4 regions of the Stappia sp. ICDLI1TA098 genome follow, and region 2 is predicted to be linked to each of the others. Evidence: predicted binding sites of a transcription regulator. Region 2 holds the regulator's gene; each other region holds the start of a gene.

Region 1 (5,073 bases), on a different contig from region 2:
GAATTGGCGAGCGAGCGGCGCGCGCCGGGAAACAGCGCCGACAGCTCAAGGAAACGCTGCCGCTGGAGCGCGCTCATCGGATTGGCGGGCGTGTCCGCGCAGGCGAGATGCGACATCACCATGGCGGGCCGGAAGGGCGATCCGGTCAGTGTTCCATCGGCGGCGGCATGCGCCTCCTCGCGCGACAGGCCGAGACGGCTGATGCCGGTATCGACATGAAGGGCGGCCTCGAGCGGGGCAAGCGCTTCACTTGCAAAGCCTGCCCATTCGCGCAGTTCCTCGGCGGATCCGAGCACCGGGCGCAGGCCGTGCGCGGCGTAGAAGGCGCTGGCTCCCGGGTAGAGACCGTTCAGGATGTAAAGCGTCGCGTCGGGCAGAAGGCGACGCGCCTCCTGGCCTTCCTGCGGCGTGGCAACAAAGAACGTGCGCGCGCCGGCCCGCCAGAGAGCCTGCAACCCCTTGTCGACGCCAATGCCATAGCAATCGGCCTTCACCGCGGCGCCGCATTCGGTGGCGGGGCCGGTGAGGGCTGCGAGCGCCCGCCAGTTCTCGCCGAGCGCGGCAAGGTCGATGGTGATGCGACCGTTGTCTCCGGCCTGTGTGAGGTCTGTGGTCATCCGGGGCTTGTCGTTCAATGCGGTTCCGGGAGCCGGTCGGCCTCGGCCAGATCGGAGAAGCGGGTGAATTCGCCCTGGAAGTGCAGGTGGGCGGTGCCGGTGGGACCGTGACGCTGCTTGGCGATGATCACCTCGGCGCGATTGCGGGCGCGGTCGAGCTTCTCCATGTCTTCCGGCGTTGCTTCCTGGCCAATGGCCTTGGCGAGGTAATATTCCTCACGATACACGAAGAGCACCACGTCGGCGTCCTGCTCGATGGAGCCGGATTCGCGAAGGTCGGAGAGGATCGGACGCTTGTCGTCGCGCGATTCGACCTGACGCGAGAGCTGTGACAGGGCGATGATCGGGACGTTCAGCTCCTTGGCCAGCGCCTTGAGACCCGTGGTGATCTCGGTGATCTCCTGGACGCGGTTTCCCGAGTTCTTGGATGAGCCGCTGAGAAGCTGGATATAGTCGACGATCAGCAGGTCGAGGCCGCGCTGTCGCTTCAGTCGCCGGGCACGGGCCGAAAGCTGGGCGATGGAGATACCACCCGTCTGGTCGACGTGAAGCGGCACGCTTTGCATCGTCTGCGAGGCGGCGACCAGCTTTTCGAAGTCATGCTCGTGGATGTCGCCGCGGCGGATCTTCGAGGAGGAAATCTCCGTCTGCTCGGAAATGATACGGGTTGCCAGCTGTTCGGCCGACATTTCCAGCGAGAAAAAGCCGACGATGCCGCCATTGATCGTCTTGATCGTGCCGTCGGGCTGTTCCTCCGCCATATAGGCTTCGGCGACATTATAGGCGATGTTGGTTGCAAGCGAGGTCTTGCCCATGGCAGGCCGGCCGGCGAGCACGATCAGGTCCGAATGCTGAAGTCCGCCCATGAGCCCGTCGAGCGCGCGCATGCCGGTGGCAAGTCCGGAGAGCGCGCCTTCGCGCTGGTAGGCGGCCGCGGCCATCTCGATGGTCGCCGTCAGGGCGTCGCCGAACGAGACGAAGCCCGCGTCGGAGCGGCCTTTCTCGGCAAGCTCGAACAGGCGCCGCTCGGCATCGTCGATCTGCGCGCCCGGCGGCATGTCGATCGGCGCGTCATAGGCGATGTTGACCATGTCCTCGCCAATGCGGATCAGGTTCCGCCGGGTCGCAAGGTCATAGATTGCCCGGCCGTAGTCCTCCGCGTTGATGATCGAGGTGGCGTCGGCGGCCAGGCGCAGCACATATTGAGCGGCCGGAATGTCGGCGATCTTCGCGTCGTGAGGAAAGAATGTCTTCAGCGTCACCGGCGAGGCGACCTTGCCGGCACGGATCAACTGCCCGGCCTTCTCGTAGACATCCCGGTGCGGCGCGATGAAAAAATGCGCCGGCTCCAGGAAATCGGACACGCGGTAGTAGGTCTCGTTGTTGACGATGATCGCGCCGAGAAGTTGGCGCTCCGCCTCCGCGTTATGCGGCGACACGCGCATCGTCGCGGCGTTCACATCGTTCGCCGGTGCCGTTGCCTTCATCTCGCTTCCCCGTTGATCTCCTCTGTCCTAACCGAGGCGCTGCGGCGAGGGAAGGGGCGATCCGGAACGCGTCGTCAGGCGCTGGGTAAGGGGGAAAAGCCGACATATCCACTTGACTCCGCGCGCCGCTTGACGGGGCCCGCACTGTCCGCTTGCGGAACGTCGCCGGTGTCGGTGTTTGTTGCCGCGTGAAAGAGTTTCTCTTCAGGAGGCGGACGTCTTCGCCTGCTCGGCAGGGCATCGCAATACGGGAGCGCCAAGCCGAGGCGCAACTGTCGCGGAACGTTCATGTGAGCGACATTTCGCATTCATATGAAAACGTTACCTAGCCTGCCAGGTGCCGCCTTCGCGGTGCGGGAAGCCGGCGGCGGCCGGTGTTTCCGTATCCATGGGGAGCGGCGTCGAGCTGGCGAGGCCGCAAAGACCGGCTCGCACATTCGCGGCGATTTGACGGTTCGGCTTTGTACTGCGGAAGCGCATCCGGGGAATGGCATTTCCCCCTGTACACAACCGGCTAAAAATCGTCATATAGGGTTCATGTGAGCGAATTTTCGCGTTCATATGAAAACGATACGAAATGCGGATGTTTCCATCTGCCGGCAGATCGTCCGGATCCGGCAGGAGGCATCCAAAGAACGGGACCAACCCGTTTCAGGGAGAAAACAATGGCATATCGCAAGACTCTTGCGGCTCTCGCGGCCGCGACCTTCCTCGCAGGCAGCGCTTCGAGCGCTCTTGCCGCGACCGAGATCCAGTTCTGGCACGCTTTCACCGGCCGCCTCGGCGAGCTGCTCAACGAGCAGGTCGAGAAGTTCAACGCCTCGCAGGAAGACTACGTCGTCGTTCCCTCCTTCAAGGGCAATTACTCCGAGACGCTGAACGCCGGCATCGCCGCCTTCCGCGCTGGGGAGCAGCCGCACATTCTTCAGGTCTTCGAGGTCGGCACCGCGACGATGATGTCGGCCAAGGGCGCGATCAAGCCTGTCTATGAGCTGATGGCCGAGACCAAGAGCGATTTCGATCCCGACGCCTATCTCGCAGCGGTTTCCGGCTACTATACGAACACCGATGGGCAGATGCTTTCGCTGCCCTACAACTCCTCCACGCCGGTTCTGTACGTGAACCGCGACGCCCTGTCGGCGGCCGGTCTCGATCCGGACATGGACCTGTCGACCTGGGGCAAGGTCGAGGAGGCGCTCGATGCGCTCAAGGCGTCGGGCTCCAGCTGCCCGCTGACCACCGCGTGGCAGAGCTGGGTGCAGCTTGAGAACCTCTCCGCCTACCACAATGTACCCTTCGCTTCGCAGGAGAACGGCTTTGCCGGCTTCGACGCCAAGCTCGAGTTCAACGGCCCGGTGCAGGTTGCGCATATCGGCAAGATGGGTGAGTGGGCCAAGAACGGCCAGTTTGTCTACTCCGGTCGCCGCAACGAGGGCGGCGCGCGCTTCCGCTCCGGCGAATGCGCCATGTTCACCGAATCCTCGGCCGGTTACGCCGGTGTGAAGTCCGAAGCAGAGTTCGCTTTTGACATTCGCCCGCTTCCCTATTGGGACAACGTCGAGGGCGCTCCGCAGAACACCATCATCGGCGGCGCCTCGCTGTGGGTCATGTCCGGCCATGATGCGACCGAGTATCCGGGTGTCGCGCAGTTCCTGAACTTCCTGTCCTCCGCCGACATTCAGGCGAAGTGGCATCAGGATACCGGCTACCTGCCGATCACGATGGCTGCCTACGAGCAGACCAAGGCTGCCGGCTTCTACAAGGAGAACCCGGGCACCGATGTTGCCGTCATCCAGATGACGGGCAAGGCGCCGACGCCGAACTCCAAGGGCATCCGGCTCGGCAACTTCGACCAGATCCGCGGCATCATCGACGAGGAGCTCGAGGCTGTGTGGTCGGGCGACAAGGACGCGCAGGCAGCGCTCGACAACGCGGTGGAGCGTGGCAACAAGCTGCTGCGTCGCTTCGAGCAGGCCAACCGCTGACCTTTTGCACATGAGCGGCGCGGGCATTGCGCCCGCGCCAGTGGCAGGCAGGAAGGTCGGGTAAACCGGCGGCCCTGCCTGTCTCGTTTCCGTTTCAACGCCTGATCGTGAGCCGCCGATGCAAAAGCGCGTCGTCTTCAACGACCGGCTGCTGCCCTACCTGCTGCTCGCGCCGCAGATCGCAGTGACGCTGGTCTTCTTCTTCTGGCCGGCCGGGCAGGCCATCTATCAGTCGGCGTTCATTCCCGACCCCTTCGGCCTCAGCACCCAGTTCGTCGGTTTCGGGAACTTCGAGTTCCTGCTGAGCGATCCCTATTATCTCGCCTCCTTCAAGACGACGGTGATCTTCTCGACGCTGGTGACGCTGCTTTCGATGGGAGCCGCGCTCTGGCTGGCGGTGATGGCGGATCGCGTCATCAAGGGGGCGACGCTCTACAAGTCATTGCTGGTCTGGCCCTATGCGATCGCCCCCGCCGTCGCCGGCGTGCTGTGGCTGTTCATGTTCAACCCGAACGTCGGCCTCGTTGCCTGGTATCTGAACGCGATCGGCTACGACTGGAATCACGTCCTCAACGACGGCGAGGCGATGGGACTTGTGGTGGTCGCCTCGGCCTGGCGGCAGATCAGCTACAACTTCCTGTTCTTCCTGGCCGGGCTTCAGGCGATCCCAAAGAGCGTCATCGAGGCGGCGGCCATCGACGGGGCGAGTTTCTGGCGGCGGTTCTGGACCATCGTCTTCCCGCTTCTTTCGCCGACGACCTTCTTCCTGCTCGTCGTCAACGTCGTCTACGCCTTCTTCGAGACCTTTGGCGTGATCCACACGATCACTGCCGGCGGGCCGCAGCAGGCGACGACGATCCTTGTCTACAAGGTCTATTCGGACGGCTTCGTCGGCCAGGATCTCGGGTCGTCGGCGGCGCAGTCGGTGATCCTGCTGTTCCTGGTCGGAATCCTGACGATCGTCCAGTTCCGGTATGTCGAACG
Region 2 (5,073 bases):
GTCGCATGTTCCGCCAGTTCGTGCAGCGCGTCATGATCAAGGATGCGGATCATGATCGCGTCGACGTAGCGCGACAGAACGCGCGCGGTGTCGGCGATGGTCTCGCCGCGACCGAGCTGCATCTCCGCGCCAGTCAGCATCAACGTCTCGCCGCCGAGCTCACGCATGCCGACGTCGAAGGAAATGCGCGTGCGCGTCGACGGTTGCTCGAACACCATGGCGAGCACGCGGCCGGCCAGCGGCCCCGTGCCGCTGACGCGAACCGGACCGCGCGCTTCCTTGATGCGGCGGCTGCCGTCGAGAATAGAGCGCAGTTCGTCTGCCCCGACCTCGGTGAGGTCGAGAAAATGGCGGGGCTGGACAGTCATTATTCGGCAGCTCCCTGCTTCAGCTCTGCTTCCATGGCAATGGCTGCCTTCTCGATGCGCGCCACGGCTTCCTCGATCTCCTCTGCGGTGATCGTCAGCGGCGGCAGGATGCGCAGTACGTTGTCGCCGGCGCCGATCGCAAGCACGCCCTCTGCGCGGAAACGCTCAAGCAAGGCTCCGTTGGGGACACGGCACTTGAGGCCGAGCAACAGGCCCTTGCCGCGCAGATCCTCGAAAATCTCCGGATGCCGGTCGATGACGCCGGAGAGCTTCTGCGTCAAAAGCAGGCCCTTGTCGCGCACGTCCTCGAGGAAGCCATCGGCGAGCACCACGTCGAGCACAGCGTTGCCGACCGCCATGGCGAGCGGATTGCCGCCATAGGTCGTGCCGTGGGTGCCCGGCTGCATGCCGGAGGCAACCTCCTCGGTCGCAAGGCAGGCGCCAACCGGAAAGCCGCCGCCGATGCCCTTGGCAATCGCCATGATGTCCGGGGTGATGCCGGCCCATTCATGGGCAAAGAGCTTGCCCGTGCGTCCGACGCCGGTCTGCACCTCGTCGAGCAGCAGCAGGATGCCGTTGTCGTCGCAGATCTTGCGCAGGTCGCGCAGCGTCTCGGTCGGCACGGACCGCACGCCGCCCTCGCCCTGGATCGGCTCGATCAGGAGACCGGCCGTCGTGTCGGAGATCGCGGCCAGCAGCGCCTCGCGGTCGCCGAAGGGAACCTGCACGAAGCCCGGAGCCTTGGGCCCGAAGCCCTCGAGGTACTTCGCCTGACCGCCGGCGGCGATGGTCGCCAGCGTCCGGCCGTGGAAGGCACCCTCGAAGGTGATGATGTCGACCCGCTCCGGCTCGCCCTTCGAATAGAAGTAGCGCCGCGCCGTCTTGATCGCGCATTCCAGTGCCTCGGCGCCGGAATTGGTGAAGAACACCCGATCGGCGAAGGTCGCTTCGGTCAGCTTGCGCGAAAAGGTGTCCTGGCCCGGGATCGTGTAGACGTTCGACACGTGCCAAAGCTTCTCGGCCTGCGTCTTCAGCGCCTCGACAAGCGCCGGATGGCCGTGGCCGAGCGAGTTCACCGCAATGCCGGAGCCGCAATCGAGAAAGCGTCGGCCATCGGTCGTCTCCAGCCAGACACCATTGCCGCGTTCGAACTCCAGGTTCGCGCGGTTGTAGGTCGGGTAGAGAGTTGAGCCAACCATAGCCGTCTTGCTCCTTGTTGCCGGTGGCGCGCCTTTCCCTGGCCGCCCACCTCATGGCCCGTCATCGGATGAACCCGTCGCCGCCGCCATGCCCTCCCGCGCCACGCGCTCACGCGGCAACGAAAACAGGCGGGCATTTGCCCCCCTTAAAAGCATAGCGCCGCCCCGAAAGGCGGCACGACAACAGGGTTTCGTTATACACCGCCCAGCCGAGCGAAAGTCAACGAAATAGCAATCCGCCCGTTTTTGCACGCCCCGCGCCCGAGACCTCCTTAATTGGGGAAAACATCGACTATCCCCAAGTGAATCGGGCCAACGACTTGCACGAAAAACGCGGCATATTGTAGGTTTCAGACATCAGAGACACGACATCTCGTGTGCTTGACTCAGAATAGCCTCAAAATCCGGCAATAGGCGGGACACCATCAGGGTGTGCCGGCAAGGTTTTTTTAACCATATGCCGGACGGACGACGAAGACGGAGTGAGACGCATGTCCTGGACAAGCGAGCGTGTCGACCTTCTCAAGAAGCTCTGGCTCGAAGGCTTGAGCGCGAGTCAGATCGCCGCCGAGCTCGGCGGCGTGACGCGCAACGCGGTCATCGGCAAGGTGCACCGGCTGGGCCTCTCCGGCCGTGCCAAGGCGCCGACGAACGCTGCCAAGCCATCGCGCAAGACCACGCAGCCCACAGCCGGCGCCGAGACGGCGCAAGCGCCCGAGACCAACGCCGGCGCACCGCAGACCATCGGCGCCACGGCGCTGAAGATGGCTCCTTCCCCGGCCCCCGCACCGCAGCAGAAGCCCGTTGCGGAACTGGTCCCCATCGCCAAGCGCGCCACCATCCTGACGCTCACCGAGCGCACCTGCAAGTGGCCGATCGGCGATCCGACCAAGGATGACTTCTATTTCTGCGGCAACAATTCCAATCCGGGCGTGCCCTATTGCCCGTATCACTGCCGCATGGCCTACCAGCCGGCGAATGACCGCCGTCGCGAGCGCAACACGGCGGCCGCGACCGGCTGATATCGCCACAGCAGGGTGCCACAGAAAAAAGGCCCGCGCATCGCGCGGGCCTTTTTCGTTGACGGCTGGTTGCTCCATTTCCTGGCGGTGGGTCCGGATCCGACCCGCCGGGAAAGGCCGTTTCAAGACGCCTGGGCGAACTGGTCGTTGAAGGCGTAGCCTGCGCCGCGCACGGTGCGGATCGGGTCCGGCGCCTTGCCCCGGTTGATCGCCTTGCGAAGGCGACCGACGTGAACGTCGACGGTGCGCTCGTCCACATAGACGTCATGTCCCCATACACCGTCGAGCAGCTGCTCGCGCGAGAAGACACGGCCGGGCGAAGTCATCAGGAATTCCAGCAAGCGGAACTCGGTCGGCCCCAGATGGATCTCGCGGCCAGAGCGACGCACCCGGTGCGTTTCACGGTCGAGTTCGAGATCGCCGGCGCGCAGCAACGAGGAGACGACCTCCGGCTTTGCGCGCCGAAGCATGGCGCGCACCCGTGCCATGAGCTCGGGGATCGAGAAGGGCTTGACCACATAGTCGTCGGCACCTGTCGCCAGGCCGCGGATGCGCTCCTGCTCCTCGCCACGCGCCGTGAGCATGATCACCGGCAGGCGCTCGGTCTCGGCCCGCGAGCGCAGCCGACGACACAATTCAATGCCGGACAGACCCGGCAACATCCAGTCGAGCAGGAGAAGGTCGGGCTGGTTTTCGCGCAGCCGGATATCGGCCTCGTCGCCCCTCATGCAGGTCTCGACCGTGTAGCCCTCAGCTTCGAGATTGTACCTCAGAAGCATGGCAAGCGGTTCCTCGTCCTCGACAATCAGAACCTTCGGCATTCCCGGAAACCTCGTATGTCAGTCGCAAGGGCCCGGCTATGCCGCCGGACCCTGTCCGTTTCGAAGGCGTCAGACGTTGGTCTCGACGCCGGTCTCGTCCTGCTTCTGGCGCTCGTCCATCGGCTGCACGCCGGTCGTCATGTAGATGACGTTTTCGGCGATGTTGGTCGCATGGTCGCCGATGCGCTCGATGTTCTTGGCGCAGAAGAGCAGATGCGCGCAGATCGAGATCTGGCGCGGATCCTCCATCATGTAGGTGAGCAGTTCACGGAAGATCGAGGTGTAAAGCGCGTCGACCGCATCGTCGCGCTCGCGCACTGCCTCGGCCTCGGCCGTGTCGCGGCTGGCATAGGCGTCGAGCACGTCCTTGAGCTGCTGCTGGGCAAGCTCGGTCATGTGCTCCACGCCAAGCGCGAACTTCTTGGAATCGAAGGACCCGTCGATGGCGATGACGCGCTTGGCCACGTTCTTGGCGAGATCGCCGACGCGCTCCAGGTCGTTGGAGATGCGCATGGCGGAAATCACATCGCGCAGGTCCTGGGCGACAGGCTGGCGGCGGGCGATGACCAGGATCGCCTGCTCCTCGACCTCGAACTGCAGCTGGTCGACACGCTTGTCCTGGAGCACGACGCGGCGCGCGAGATCCTTGTCCATGCGGATCAGCGCCGAGATCGCCTCATTGAGCATGGCCTCGGTGAGGCCGCCCATCTCCGAGACGCGCCCGGCAATGGACTTCAGCTCTTCATCGAAAGACGTAACGGTATGGCTAGTCATTCTTCATCTCCTCCGCCGACGGCGGTAACGGGATCGGGAAGCCGGGGCAGGCCCGCGCCCGCACCCTTTCCAGGGTGCATGGGCACGGACCAACCCGCCTTGTCGTCAGCCGAAGCGTCCGGTGATGTAGTCCTGCGTCCGCTTGTCCGCAGGGTTGGTGAAGATCTCCTTGGTGTCTCCCTCCTCGACAAGATTGCCGAGATGGAAGAAGGCGGTGCGCTGGGAGACGCGCGCGGCCTGCTGCATGGAGTGCGTCACAATCACGATGGTGTAGTTGGCGCGCAGATCGTCGATCAGCTCCTCGACCTTGGCGGTCGCGATCGGATCCAGCGCCGAGCAGGGCTCGTCCATCAGGATCACCTCGGGACTGACCGCGATGGCGCGGGCAATACACAGGCGCTGCTGCTGACCGCCGGAAAGGCCGGTTCCCGGCTCGTCGAGACGGTCCTTGACCTCTTCCCACAGGCCGGCCTTCTGCAGGCTCGAGGCGACGATTTCCTCAAGCCCGGACTTGTTGCTGGCAAGACCGTGGATGCGCGGTCCGTAGGAGACATTGTCGAAGATCGACTTGGGGAACGGGTTCGGCTTCTGGAACACCATGCCGACCTTGGCGCGCAACTGCACCGGATCCACCTTGGGATCGTAGATATCCTCGCCATCGATCTCGATGTCGCCTTCGACGCGGCAGCTGTCGATCGTGTCATTCATGCGGTTGAGGCAGCGTAGGAAGGTCGACTTGCCGCAACCCGACGGGCCGATGAAGGCGGTGACCGTCTTGTCCTCGATCTGCAGGTCGACGTCTTTGATCGCATGCGTCTCGCCATAGTAGACCTGCACCTTCCTGGCCAGGATCTTCATGTTGTTCATGGCGGCAACCTTCTCGGCTTTG
Region 3 (5,073 bases), on a different contig from region 2:
GATGGCCGGCGATGCGGGGGCAGCGATGAGGACGGTGGCCGGCGATGTGGCAACCGGCGATGCGGGCGAGCCGTGTGCGGGGGCGACGATGCGGGGGGCCGCGTCTGCTTCCACGCTCGCATCCGCGCCTGCGCACTCTCCCGCGTCCGCCACCACCCGCTCCGGCATGCCCGCAGTTGCGCCCGTGGGGTCTCGCCTGCCCGCCTCGGCGTCGGGGGCTGGTGCTAGACCAGCATCTTGCGCAGGCGCGAGGAGATCATGTCGATCACCGAGACGGTGACGACCATGACGATGATGATGGCGCTTGCTTCCTCGAAGCGGAAGCCCTTGAAGGCCTCGTTGAAGGTGAAGCCGATGCCGCCGGCGCCGACGATGCCGAGCACGGTGGCGGAGCGGACGTTGGTCTCGAAGCGGTAGAGCGAGAAGCTCGACCACAGCGGAATGACCTGCGGGATGACGCCGTAGAGGATCTCCTGCACGCGGGTGGCGCCCGTGGTGCGGATGCCCTCGACCGGACGCGCGTCGATTGCCTCCACCGCTTCCGAGAACAGCTTGGAGACGATGCCGAGATTGTGCACGAAAATGGCGAGCACACCGGGCAGCGGGCCGAGACCGACGACGGCGACGAAGAGCACGGCGAAGACCAGGTCGTTGATCGCCCGGCTTGCGTCCATCAGCCGGCGCATCGGGAAGACGACCCAGGCGGGAGCGATGTTGCTGGAGGCGAGAAGCGCCAGCGGCGCGCCGAAGATGATGGCGAGCACGGTCCCCCAGAGCGCGATCTGCACGGTCTCGACCATCTTGCGGATGTAGAGCGGCAGGCTCGTGAAGTCGGGATTGAGGAACTGGGCGATCATGCTGTCGAGAAAGGCGTTGCCCGTCAGCAGCCGCGTCCAGTTGTTCATCTCGGTCGGATAGTAGGAGAGGGCGAGCAGCAGAACGATCACCGACAGGATGGCGGTGCTGCGTGCGATGTTCGCCCATTGCGGGCGAAGCTGCGCGCGGATCGCGTCTGAAAGTTCGTCCTGCCTTGCGGCCGCATCGTTCCCGGCGGTCATGTCGTTCATTCTCTCATCCGTCCGTTCCTCAGCGCGGCGGGCCGCGAGTGGTCTCGCGGCCCGCCGGATCGATCAGGCGGGCGCGGCCGCGAGGGCCGCGCCCGGGACTGCGATCAGTAGCCGCCCTTGCCGACGACCTTGGCCTGCGCGGCGAGTTCGGCGAGCTGTGCGTCGGCGGCCTTGATGGCCTTCGCGTCGCCCGAGGCCTCGGCCTTCAGCTTGGCCTTGAAGGCCTCGATCTGGCGCACGTCGAGAAGCTGGGCGTTGGAGGAGGCGAGGAACGGGCCCCAGCCGTCGGAAAGCTTGGCGAGGTTCTCGCGCTCGCGCTTGACCTTCTCCATGTCGCCGAAGCGGCCGTACTGCATGAAGAAGTAGTAGATCTTCTCCTTGGCGGCCTTCGGCAGGTCGGCACGCCAGACCATCGGGTCGGACGGGATCAGCGGCGAACGCCAGATTTCCTTGATCTGGCCGGCGGCTTCCGGGTTCGACTTGGCAAGGCGGGCGTAGAGCGACTCGGTGTTGTTGGTGGCGACGTCGACCTGGCCGGCGGCGACGGCAAGCGCGTTGCCCTCATGGTTGGAGGCGGTGACGCGGGCGAAGCACTCTTCCGGCGTCTTGCCGTTCAGAGCCCAGACGTAATAGCCCGGGATCGCGTAGCCGGAGGTGGAGTTGGGATCGCCGTTGCCGAAGGTCAGCGTCTTGTCGCACTTCAGAACGTCGTCGAGCGAGTTCAGCGGGCTGTCCTTCTGGGTGATCAGAAGCGAGTAGTAGCCGCGCTCGCCGTCGTCCTTGATGGTCTGGGCGAAGACCTCGCCACCGGCCTTGTCGACCGCCTGGATGGCCGACTTGTTGCCGAACCACGCCACGTCCACCTGCTTGGCGCCCATGCCGGCGATGACACCTGCATAGTCTGAGGCGAAGAACGGCTTCACCTTGACGCCGAGCGAGGCGGCCATGTCGTCGAGGAAGGGCTTGAAGTTCTCTTCCAGGACCGAGGCGCTCTCGGTCGAGATGATGCCGAAGTTGATCACTTCCGGCAGCTTGCCGGCGTCTTCGGCGAAGGCCGGGCCGGAGGTCAGGGTCACGGCGAGCGTCGCGGCCGCGAGAACGTTCTTCATCATGGCAGGCTCCTGGTTGGGAAAGTGGCGGAAGAGGGCTTCAGGCCCTCATCGCCTCCGGGGCAGTCTCCCTGGAAACGACGGCCAGGGGCGCGTCGCCATGCCCGGGGGCCGGTGGTTCGGCCGGGGCGGGCATGTCTCGGTCCGACAGCACGTCGCTGTCGTAAAGGGCGGCGAGGGCGGCGCGGTCGACGTCGGCGGCGGGCCCGTCGAAGACGAGCTCGCCGTTCTTCAGCGCGACGATCCGCTTGCAGTGCCGAAAGGCATGGTCGATCTGGTGAAGCGAGACGACGACCGTGACGCCGTCCTCCCGGTTGATCCGCGACAGGGTCTCCATCACCGATTCCGCCGAGGCGGGGTCGAGCGAGGCGATGGGCTCGTCGGCGAGGATCAGTCGGGCTTCCTGGGTGAGTGTGCGGGCGATCGCGGCGCGCTGCTGCTGGCCGCCGGAAAGACGGGAGGCACGGCGGTGGGCAAAGGAGACGATCCCGACGCGCTCGAGCGCCTTGAGCGCGCGCAGCTTGTCGCCGTGGGCGAAGAGGCCGAGCGTGCCGCGCCAGGAGGCGGTCTTGCCGAGCCGTCCCGCCAGAACGTTCTTGAGAACACTGAGCCGGTTGACGAGGTTGAACTGCTGGAAGACGACGCCAACGTCGCGGCGGATCCGGCGCGCCTGTGCCGTGCGCCGGCCGTCGACCTGCACGTCGCTGCCGAACAGTGCGATGGTCCCGCCGGTGCCGCGGTCGACCGTCTCAAGCCCGCAGAGCAGGCGCAGCAGGGTCGATTTTCCCGATCCCGAGGCGCCGATCAGCGCCACCATCTCGCCTTCCTCGATGGAAAGCGAAACACGCTTGAGGACAGGTTTGTTGCGTTCGAACGCCTTGGAAACAGCGCGCGTCTCGATGGCTGGCATGAGCTGAAATCTCCTTGCCCCGTGGCGTAGGGCAGGAGTGTTTCAGCGACATGACAGCGCTCGGCTTTGCGTGCCGTAACGGCCTGTGAATTTTGTCAGGGGGCGTCAGGCGCGCGCGTCGACCGCCGAAGTCCGGCGGCCGAGGCGGCTCAATGCTCGAGCAGCGGGTTCAGCCGGGTGCCGGCGCGCACGAAAGGCATCGGGTCGAGCGGGCGGTCGTCGAGGCGCACCTCGTAGTGGAGATGCGGGCCGGTGGAGCGGCCGGTGGTGCCGACATAGCCGAGCGTGTCGTTCAGGGCGACCTCGTCGCCCTCCTTGACCGCGATGCGGCTCATGTGGGCGAAACGGGTGGTGACCCCACTGGGATGGGTGATCTCGACCGAGTTGCCGTAGCCGCCGTTGCGACCGGCGAAGGTGACCTTGCCGGGAGCGGGGGCGTGCACCGGCGTACCGGTGACGGCACGAAAGTCGATGCCGGTGTGCATCGCCATGCGCCCCAGGAAGGGGTCGAGGCGGGGCCCGTAGGAGGAGGTGATCGCGGCGCTGGGAACCGGCTTCTCGAGCGGAATGCCGCGGGCCGCGGTCTTGACGGTGGCGAGCGTTTCGAGAGCGGCCTCCGCGCGGGCGAGGCGGGTGTCGAAGTCGACGTCGCCCAGGGCGACGAACGGGCCGCCCATGCTGGCGGTTGCCTTTCCGGCGAGCTTCAGGCCGAGCTTGTCCGCCGCCTCGGTGATGGTGCGGGTGTTGCGTTCTGCCGTCGCTGCAATGACTTCCAGCGCCGCGTTGGTCTCGCCGTCCATGCGCTCCAGCGCGCTGCTGACGCCCTCGAGCAGTTCGGCGCGCTCGTCGGGTTTGCCGGCGGGCGTCTCGGGAGCGATGTCGCGCAGGCGCTTTGACGGCATGCCGGCGGCCTGGGCGGCGGCGGCGGCCGCGGCCCCGCCATAGTCACCCTGGCTGCCGCGCAGGCTGAGGACGGGCGAAATCTCGATGGGCTCGGGCGTGCCGCCGATGTTGGCGCGCGGATCGCGGATTGACGGCGCGTCGAGCGCTGCGGTCGAGAGCGACGGCTTGATGGCGTCGATGTCGGGCTTGGATGGCGGCAGGGGGCCACCGAGGGCGACACGGATGCCGCTTTGCGCGGCACGGGCCAGCACGCGGGCGACATGCTCCTGGCGGCTGCCCAGATCCTGCTGGCGGGTAACGACGTCCTCGAGCTGCTCGGCGATGCTGCGGCGCTCAAGCACGCGGCGGCTCGTCAACTGGTCGATGCGCGCACGCAGCGAGGAGATCCTGTCTTCGTAGGAAAGCTGCATCTCGGCCTGGCGTTCCGCCGAGGCCTGGATGATGTCGTCGCGCAGCACCAGATAGGCTGTCGCGCCGATGTAACCGAGGCCGAGGCAGATGCCGATGGCCGTGCCAAGTCCCGCGACCCAGGGAGAAATCGTGAAGCTGCGCACGTTGTCGCCGCGGGCAATGATCACCCGATGCGGCTCCTTGCGCTTGCCGAACTCCTGCTGGGAATAGCCCCCGTGTCCCGTCATTACTCTCCGGACCCGTCTTCTGGTTGCCGCGCACGAACGCTTCGCGACCTTCAGGGCGGAAGTTAAAAGCATTAAGGTTAACAAATGCTAATGATCGCAAAATGGGTCAGCCGATGAGGCGGACGAGGGGGCGGTAGAAGCCGGGAGTGAGGCCGGCCTCGGAGCGGGCGCGGTCGTTGAAGGGCGGCTTCAGGCCGCCGCGGAAATGCCGGCGGACGAGGTCCTGGAAACGGGCCTCGGGGTCGGTGCGCTCGCGGTCGCACAGGAATCTGAACCACTTGGCGCCGAACGCGACGTGGCGCTTCTCGTCGCGGTAGATGATCTCGAGGATGGCTGCGGTGTCCTCGTCGCCGACGGCGCGTGCCTTCTCGATCATCGGCGGGGAAATGTCGAGGCCGCGTGCCTCCAGCACCAGGGGAATCACGGCGAGTCGGCCGGCGAGATCG
Region 4 (5,073 bases), on a different contig from region 2:
TCGATGCTGGGCTGAGTGTCGCGATCCATGCGGGCTCTCCTGTCGCTGGCCGGAAGCGGGCCGTATCGGCGGCCTCGGACACGACCCTAGCGCCGGTGTGACTCATGCATGTGACGGAGACCCATGTCGGCTCATGCCGCACAGCCAAGAGAGGTGTCGGATCGATTGGATTCCAGAGGGTCGCCATCTCTGCGGCTGCGTTCAAGCTCATTCGGCCTTGAGATGAACCTTCCAGGCAGCCGCCTGGGCGATAGCGCAGAAGCCTGTGCCAAGCAGGAGGAGCTGAAGGTCGCCCCTGATTGCGCCCCTCGTTCTCCAATGCCCTCCCCCTTTCCGGGCAGCACCGGCCTGCCCGCCGGCAAGGGCGGCAAGAGCGAAATCACGGTCGGGATTATCGCCGCGCCGGCTCATGTGTGATGATGAAGCCCTTGCTTGTCAGGATCCATTGTCCAAATTACGCTGCGGCCACCTGACCAGAGGATCCGTATAAATGACCAGCGCTTCCATGCCCGGCTGGGTCGGCGAGCACGCCGACGACGAGATCGTTCCGCGAGACATTCGTTTCGACATTTCCGGCAATGCGGAACGGCACTGGTTCGGCGACGATCCGCTGCGCACGGCGATGGTCGACGGTTTCTCGATCTTCCTGCCCGAGGGCGAGCGCTTCTTCATCCGTTCGCTGAAGCACTATGCTTCGAAGCTCGGCGACCCGGAGTTGATCGAGGAAATCAACGGCTACGCGGTGCAGGAGGCGTTCCACACCCGCGAGCACGAAGACTACAACCGGACGATGGCAAGGCTCGGCTACGATGTCGAGGAGATGGAACGGCCGGTCAACTCCGTGCTCGGAAGCGTGTCAGTGCCGCTGATCCGGCTGGCGGTGACCTGCGCCATTGAGCACCTGACGGCCAATTTCTCGACCATGACGCTGCGCCACCAGGACATTTTCGCCGATGCCAATCCGGCCTATCGACGGCTGTGGATGTGGCATGCGCTGGAGGAGCTGGAACACAAGGCGGTGGCGCTCGATGTCTTCAAGCGCGCGGCGGCCGGCATGCCGGCCTGGAAGCGCTACGGGCTGCGGGTCTCGGCAATGAATGTCACCATCTTCCACTTCTGCCGCATCTACCTGCGCAACGTCCGCCTGCACGCGCAGGCGGACGGCATCCGCACGGGCATCCGCTTCTGGTCGCGCTTCGCCTGGCTGCTGCTGGTGTGGCCCGGCTACACGCGGTTGAGCCTGCTGGCGTTCCTGCGCTACTACATGCCGGGCTACAATCCGCGCAAGGTCGACGACAGCGACCTGATCCGCAAGGGGCGGGCCTGGCTCGCCAACGAATACGCCGCCGGCGATCCGGCCAAGGAGACCCCCGCCAGATGACCAGCCGCGCCTTCGGATACATCCTGCGTGCGGTCGAGCGCGGCGCCTTCCCGAAGAGCCGCAAATGGGCATGGAAGCGGCTCTACAATATCCTCTCCAGGACATGGCGCGACAGCGACTGGCGTTTCATGAACTACGGCTACATGCCGGCGGGTGATGCCTTTGCCCTGACGGCGGAGGACGAGCCGGAGCGGGCCTTCATCGGCCTCTACCACCAGGCGATGGCCGGGCTCCCGGTCGAGGGCGCGCGCGTGCTGGAAGTGGGCTCGGGCCGCGGCGGCGGGGCGCGCTACATTGCCCGCTACATGGCGCCGGCCGCGATGACCGGCCTCGACTACTCGCCGGAGACGGTGCGGCGGGCGCGGCAGCTCAACGACGACACGGCGAACCTTGCCTTCGAGGTGGGCGATGCGGAGGCGCTGCCCTTCGCGGATGCGAGCTTCGACATCGTCGTCAACATCGAGTCCTCCCACTGCTACGCCGATGTGCCGGCCTTTGCCAGGGAAGTGGCGCGGGTGCTGGCGCCGGGCGGCTGCTTCACCTGGGCCGACATGCGCGCGGCAACGATGGTCGAGGGGCTGGACCGGGACCTCGGCGCCTCGGGCCTTGTGCTGGAGAGTGAGACCAACCTGTCGCCGGGCGTGGTCAGCGCGCTCGACGCGGTCAACGAGCGCAAGATGAGCCGCATCCAGAAGAGCACGCTGATGCAGCGGTTCCTTAAGGAGTTTTCCGGCACCAAGGGCTCGCTGCTCTATCGCAACCTGCAGTCCGGCGGCGTCGTCTATCTTGCCCGCCGTTACCGCAAGCCTTTGGTGTAAAAGAAGTTTGGCAGCCCATCCCGGCTGTCAAGCAGATGTCATGTCCACCCCGTAATACTGCCGGATCGGCCCGTGTGCCGCCTGCCATCTTCGAGGGAAACACCCATGAAATTCTCGGTGCTCGGCGCGCTCGCTGCTGCCCTCCTATGCTCGACGCTCGCCGCCAGGGCTGAGCCGCTCTTCAATCGGATCGCGAGCTTTCCGGTCAACACCAACCTGCCGGCCGACATCGACCAGAAGACGGAAACCTCGGCGGAGATCATCTCGGTCACGGCCGACGGCAACATGCTCGTCTACTCCGACAGCCCGCTGGGCGCGATCGGCATGATCGACATCACCGATCCGGTCAATCCGAAGCCGCATGGGATCGTGAGGATCGATGGCGAGCCGACATCGGTGACGGTGGCGCACGGCAAGGCGCTGGTCGGCGTCAATACCTCCGCAAGCTATACCGAACCGTCGGGCCTGCTCGCGGTCATCGACATCGCCACGAAGACGGTGGAGGCGACCTGCGACCTCGGAGGCCAGCCGGATTCGGTCGGCCTTTCGCCCTCCGGAGACCTCCTGGCGATTGCCATCGAGAACGAGCGCGACGAGGATCTGAACGACGGCGAGATGCCGCAGATGCCCGCCGGCTTCCTGGTGCTTCTGAAGATGAAGGACGGCGTTCCCGACTGTGCGGGCAAGGTCGTCGTCGACATGACCGGCCTCGCCGAGGTCGCGCCCGAGGATCCAGAGCCGGAGTTCGTCGACATCAACGACCGCAATGAGGTCGTCGTCACGCTGCAGGAGAACAATCACATCGTCGTCGTCGACGGCAACACCGGCAAGGTGATCAGCCATTTTTCCGCCGGCAAGGTCGATCTCGACAATGTCGACACCGCGGAAGAGGGCGCCCTGACCTTCGACGGCACGCTGAAGGGCGTGGCCCGTGAGCCCGATGCGGTGCAGTGGCTTGACGACGACCGCATCGTCATCGCCAACGAGGGCGACTACAAGGGCGGCTCTCGCGGCTTCACCATCTTCTCCAAGACCGGTGAGGTGCTCTACGATTCCGGGCTCGACTTCGAGTATCGCATCGCCATGGCCGGCCAGTATCCGGAGAAGCGTTCGGGCAACAAGGGCGTCGAGCCAGAGGGGCTCGAGGTCAAGCGTTTCGGCGACACCAATTACATCTTCGTTCTCTCCGAGCGCAGCTCCATCGTCGGCGTCTACAAGGACACGGGCGGCAAGCCGGAGTTCGTCCAGCTGCTGCCGACCGCCGTCGCGCCCGAAGGCGCGGTCGCCATTCCGGGCCGCGATCTTCTCGCCGTCTCGAATGAGGCGGATCTTGTCGAGGAGAACGGCCTTCGCTCTCATGTGACGATCTACAAGCGCGGGGAGGGGCCGGCGACCTACCCGATGATCGTCTCCAGCATGGACGCCAACGGACGCCCGGTCGGCTTCGGCGCGCTGTCCGGTCTTGCCGCCGACGCGTCGGTGCCGGGACGCCTTTATGCGGTCAACGACAGCTTTTACCGGATGCAGCCGACGATCTTCACCATCGACGCGACAAAGAAGCCGGCCGAGATCATCAACGCGCTGCCGGTCACCCGCGACGGCGCGCCGGCGCAGCTGCTCGATCTGGAAGGCATTGTCGTCGACGGCAAGGGCGGCTTCTGGGTCGCCTCCGAGGGCCGCTCCGACAAGCAGGTGCCGCACGCGCTCTACCATGTGGACAGCAAGGGCGCGATCAACCAGGCGCTTTCCTTCCCGCCCGAGCTCATCGTCCATGAGACGCGCTTCGGCGCCGAGGGCGTCACGCTGATTGGCGATACGCTGTGGGTGGCGATCCAGCGTCCCTGGAAGGACGATCCGAAGGATGCTGTGAAGCTTGTCGCCTACAACACCAAGACGAAGGAGTGGGGCGCGGTTCGCTATCCGCTCGACAAGGCCGAAAAGGGCTGGGTCGGCCTCTCGGAAATCTCGCTGTTCGGCGATTATGTCTACATCATCGAGCGGGACAACCAGATCGGCGCCAACGCCAAGATCAAGAAGCTCTATCGCGTCGCGGTTTCGGATCTGGTTCCCGCGCCGCTCGGCGGCGACCTGCCCATGGTCGCCAAGGAAGAGGTTCGCGATTTCATCCCCGATCTGAAGTCGACGGGCGGCTATGTGGTCGACAAGATCGAGGGCTTCACCATCGACACGGCCGGCACGGGCTACGCGGTCACCGACAACGACGGCGTCGACGACAGCAACGGCGAGACGCTGTTCTTCTCCACCGGCAAGATGTGATCTTCGAGGGTTCCGGCCGTGGGGCCGGGGCCCTCGCACATGAACGAAAGACGGCCCGGGAGCGATCCCGGGCCGTCTTTCGTTTGCGGTTGGCGTTTTCTTGCACTCCCGCGTTCCGCCGGGACAGCGGAACGGCCGGGGTTACTGCGGACGCTTGAACACCATCATCGTGAAGAGGCCGAGAGGCCCGTGGCGGCTTTCGTGCTCCAGCGTCATCGAGGTGTTGGAAAGCACCTTCTCGCGGGGGAACAGCGGGTCCCAGCCGAGCTTCTCGGCAAAGCGGGCGAGAAAGCGCTCGGCAGCGGCGACGACGCCGCGCTCCGATGCGAAATGGTTGACGATGATCACCGTTCCGCCTGGGCGCACGACACGCTCGACCTCGGCCATGACCTCGGCCGGATCGGGAACGACCGAGACCACATACATAACCGTGGCGACGTCGAAGCTGGCGTCGGCGAACTCCATCGCGGTGGCGTCCATCGCCCGCAGGCCAGCGACATTGTCGAGGCGCTTGCGGGAGACGCGTTCGCGGGCGCGACGCAGCATCGGGCGCGACAGGTCGATGCCGGTGATGCGCAGCGCGCGGCTGTAGAACGG

Evidence for each region. Region 2 encodes PhoB, which activates phosphate uptake and scavenging genes when phosphate is short. Its sites were predicted from a motif close to TGTCATNNANCTGTCAT; they were not measured.
Region 1: ugpB (sn-glycerol-3-phosphate ABC transporter substrate-binding protein UgpB) is a predicted target of PhoB. The motif match lies at 2,627-2,643, and genes of this name have one in related genera.
Region 3: phnC (phosphonate ABC transporter ATP-binding protein) is a predicted target of PhoB. The motif match lies at 3,126-3,142, and genes of this name have one in related genera.
Region 4: ACSLUQ_RS00810 (esterase-like activity of phytase family protein) is a predicted target of PhoB. The motif match lies at 2,225-2,241, and genes of this name have one in related genera.

What each region holds. Positions count from the first base shown of each region.
Region 1 is NZ_JBTZBT010000001.1:1,213,266-1,218,338, forward strand. It holds gene alr (alanine racemase) at 1-617, opposite strand, end outside; gene ACSLUQ_RS05510 (replicative DNA helicase) at 632-2,104, opposite strand; gene ugpB (sn-glycerol-3-phosphate ABC transporter substrate-binding protein UgpB) at 2,770-4,089, shown strand; gene ugpA (sn-glycerol-3-phosphate ABC transporter permease UgpA) at 4,208-5,073, shown strand, end outside.
Region 2 is NZ_JBTZBT010000002.1:115,587-120,659, forward strand. It holds gene argF (ornithine carbamoyltransferase) at 1-368, opposite strand, end outside; gene ACSLUQ_RS10860 (acetylornithine transaminase) at 368-1,567, opposite strand; gene ACSLUQ_RS10865 (GcrA family cell cycle regulator) at 2,059-2,589, shown strand; gene phoB (phosphate regulon transcriptional regulator PhoB) at 2,712-3,410, opposite strand; gene phoU (phosphate signaling complex protein PhoU) at 3,480-4,184, opposite strand; gene pstB (phosphate ABC transporter ATP-binding protein PstB) at 4,290-5,073, opposite strand, start outside.
Region 3 is NZ_JBTZBT010000001.1:988,199-993,271, forward strand. It holds gene phnE (phosphonate ABC transporter, permease protein PhnE) at 225-1,067, opposite strand; gene phnD (phosphonate ABC transporter substrate-binding protein) at 1,172-2,179, opposite strand; gene phnC (phosphonate ABC transporter ATP-binding protein) at 2,217-3,086, opposite strand; gene ACSLUQ_RS04535 (M23 family metallopeptidase) at 3,236-4,627, opposite strand; gene ACSLUQ_RS04540 (ferritin-like domain-containing protein) at 4,734-5,073, opposite strand, start outside.
Region 4 is NZ_JBTZBT010000001.1:191,685-196,757, forward strand. It holds gene ACSLUQ_RS00795 (PhoX family protein) at 1-29, opposite strand, end outside; gene ACSLUQ_RS00800 (metal-dependent hydrolase) at 491-1,381, shown strand; gene ACSLUQ_RS00805 (class I SAM-dependent methyltransferase) at 1,378-2,199, shown strand; gene ACSLUQ_RS00810 (esterase-like activity of phytase family protein) at 2,305-4,476, shown strand; gene ACSLUQ_RS00815 (class I SAM-dependent methyltransferase) at 4,618-5,073, opposite strand, start outside.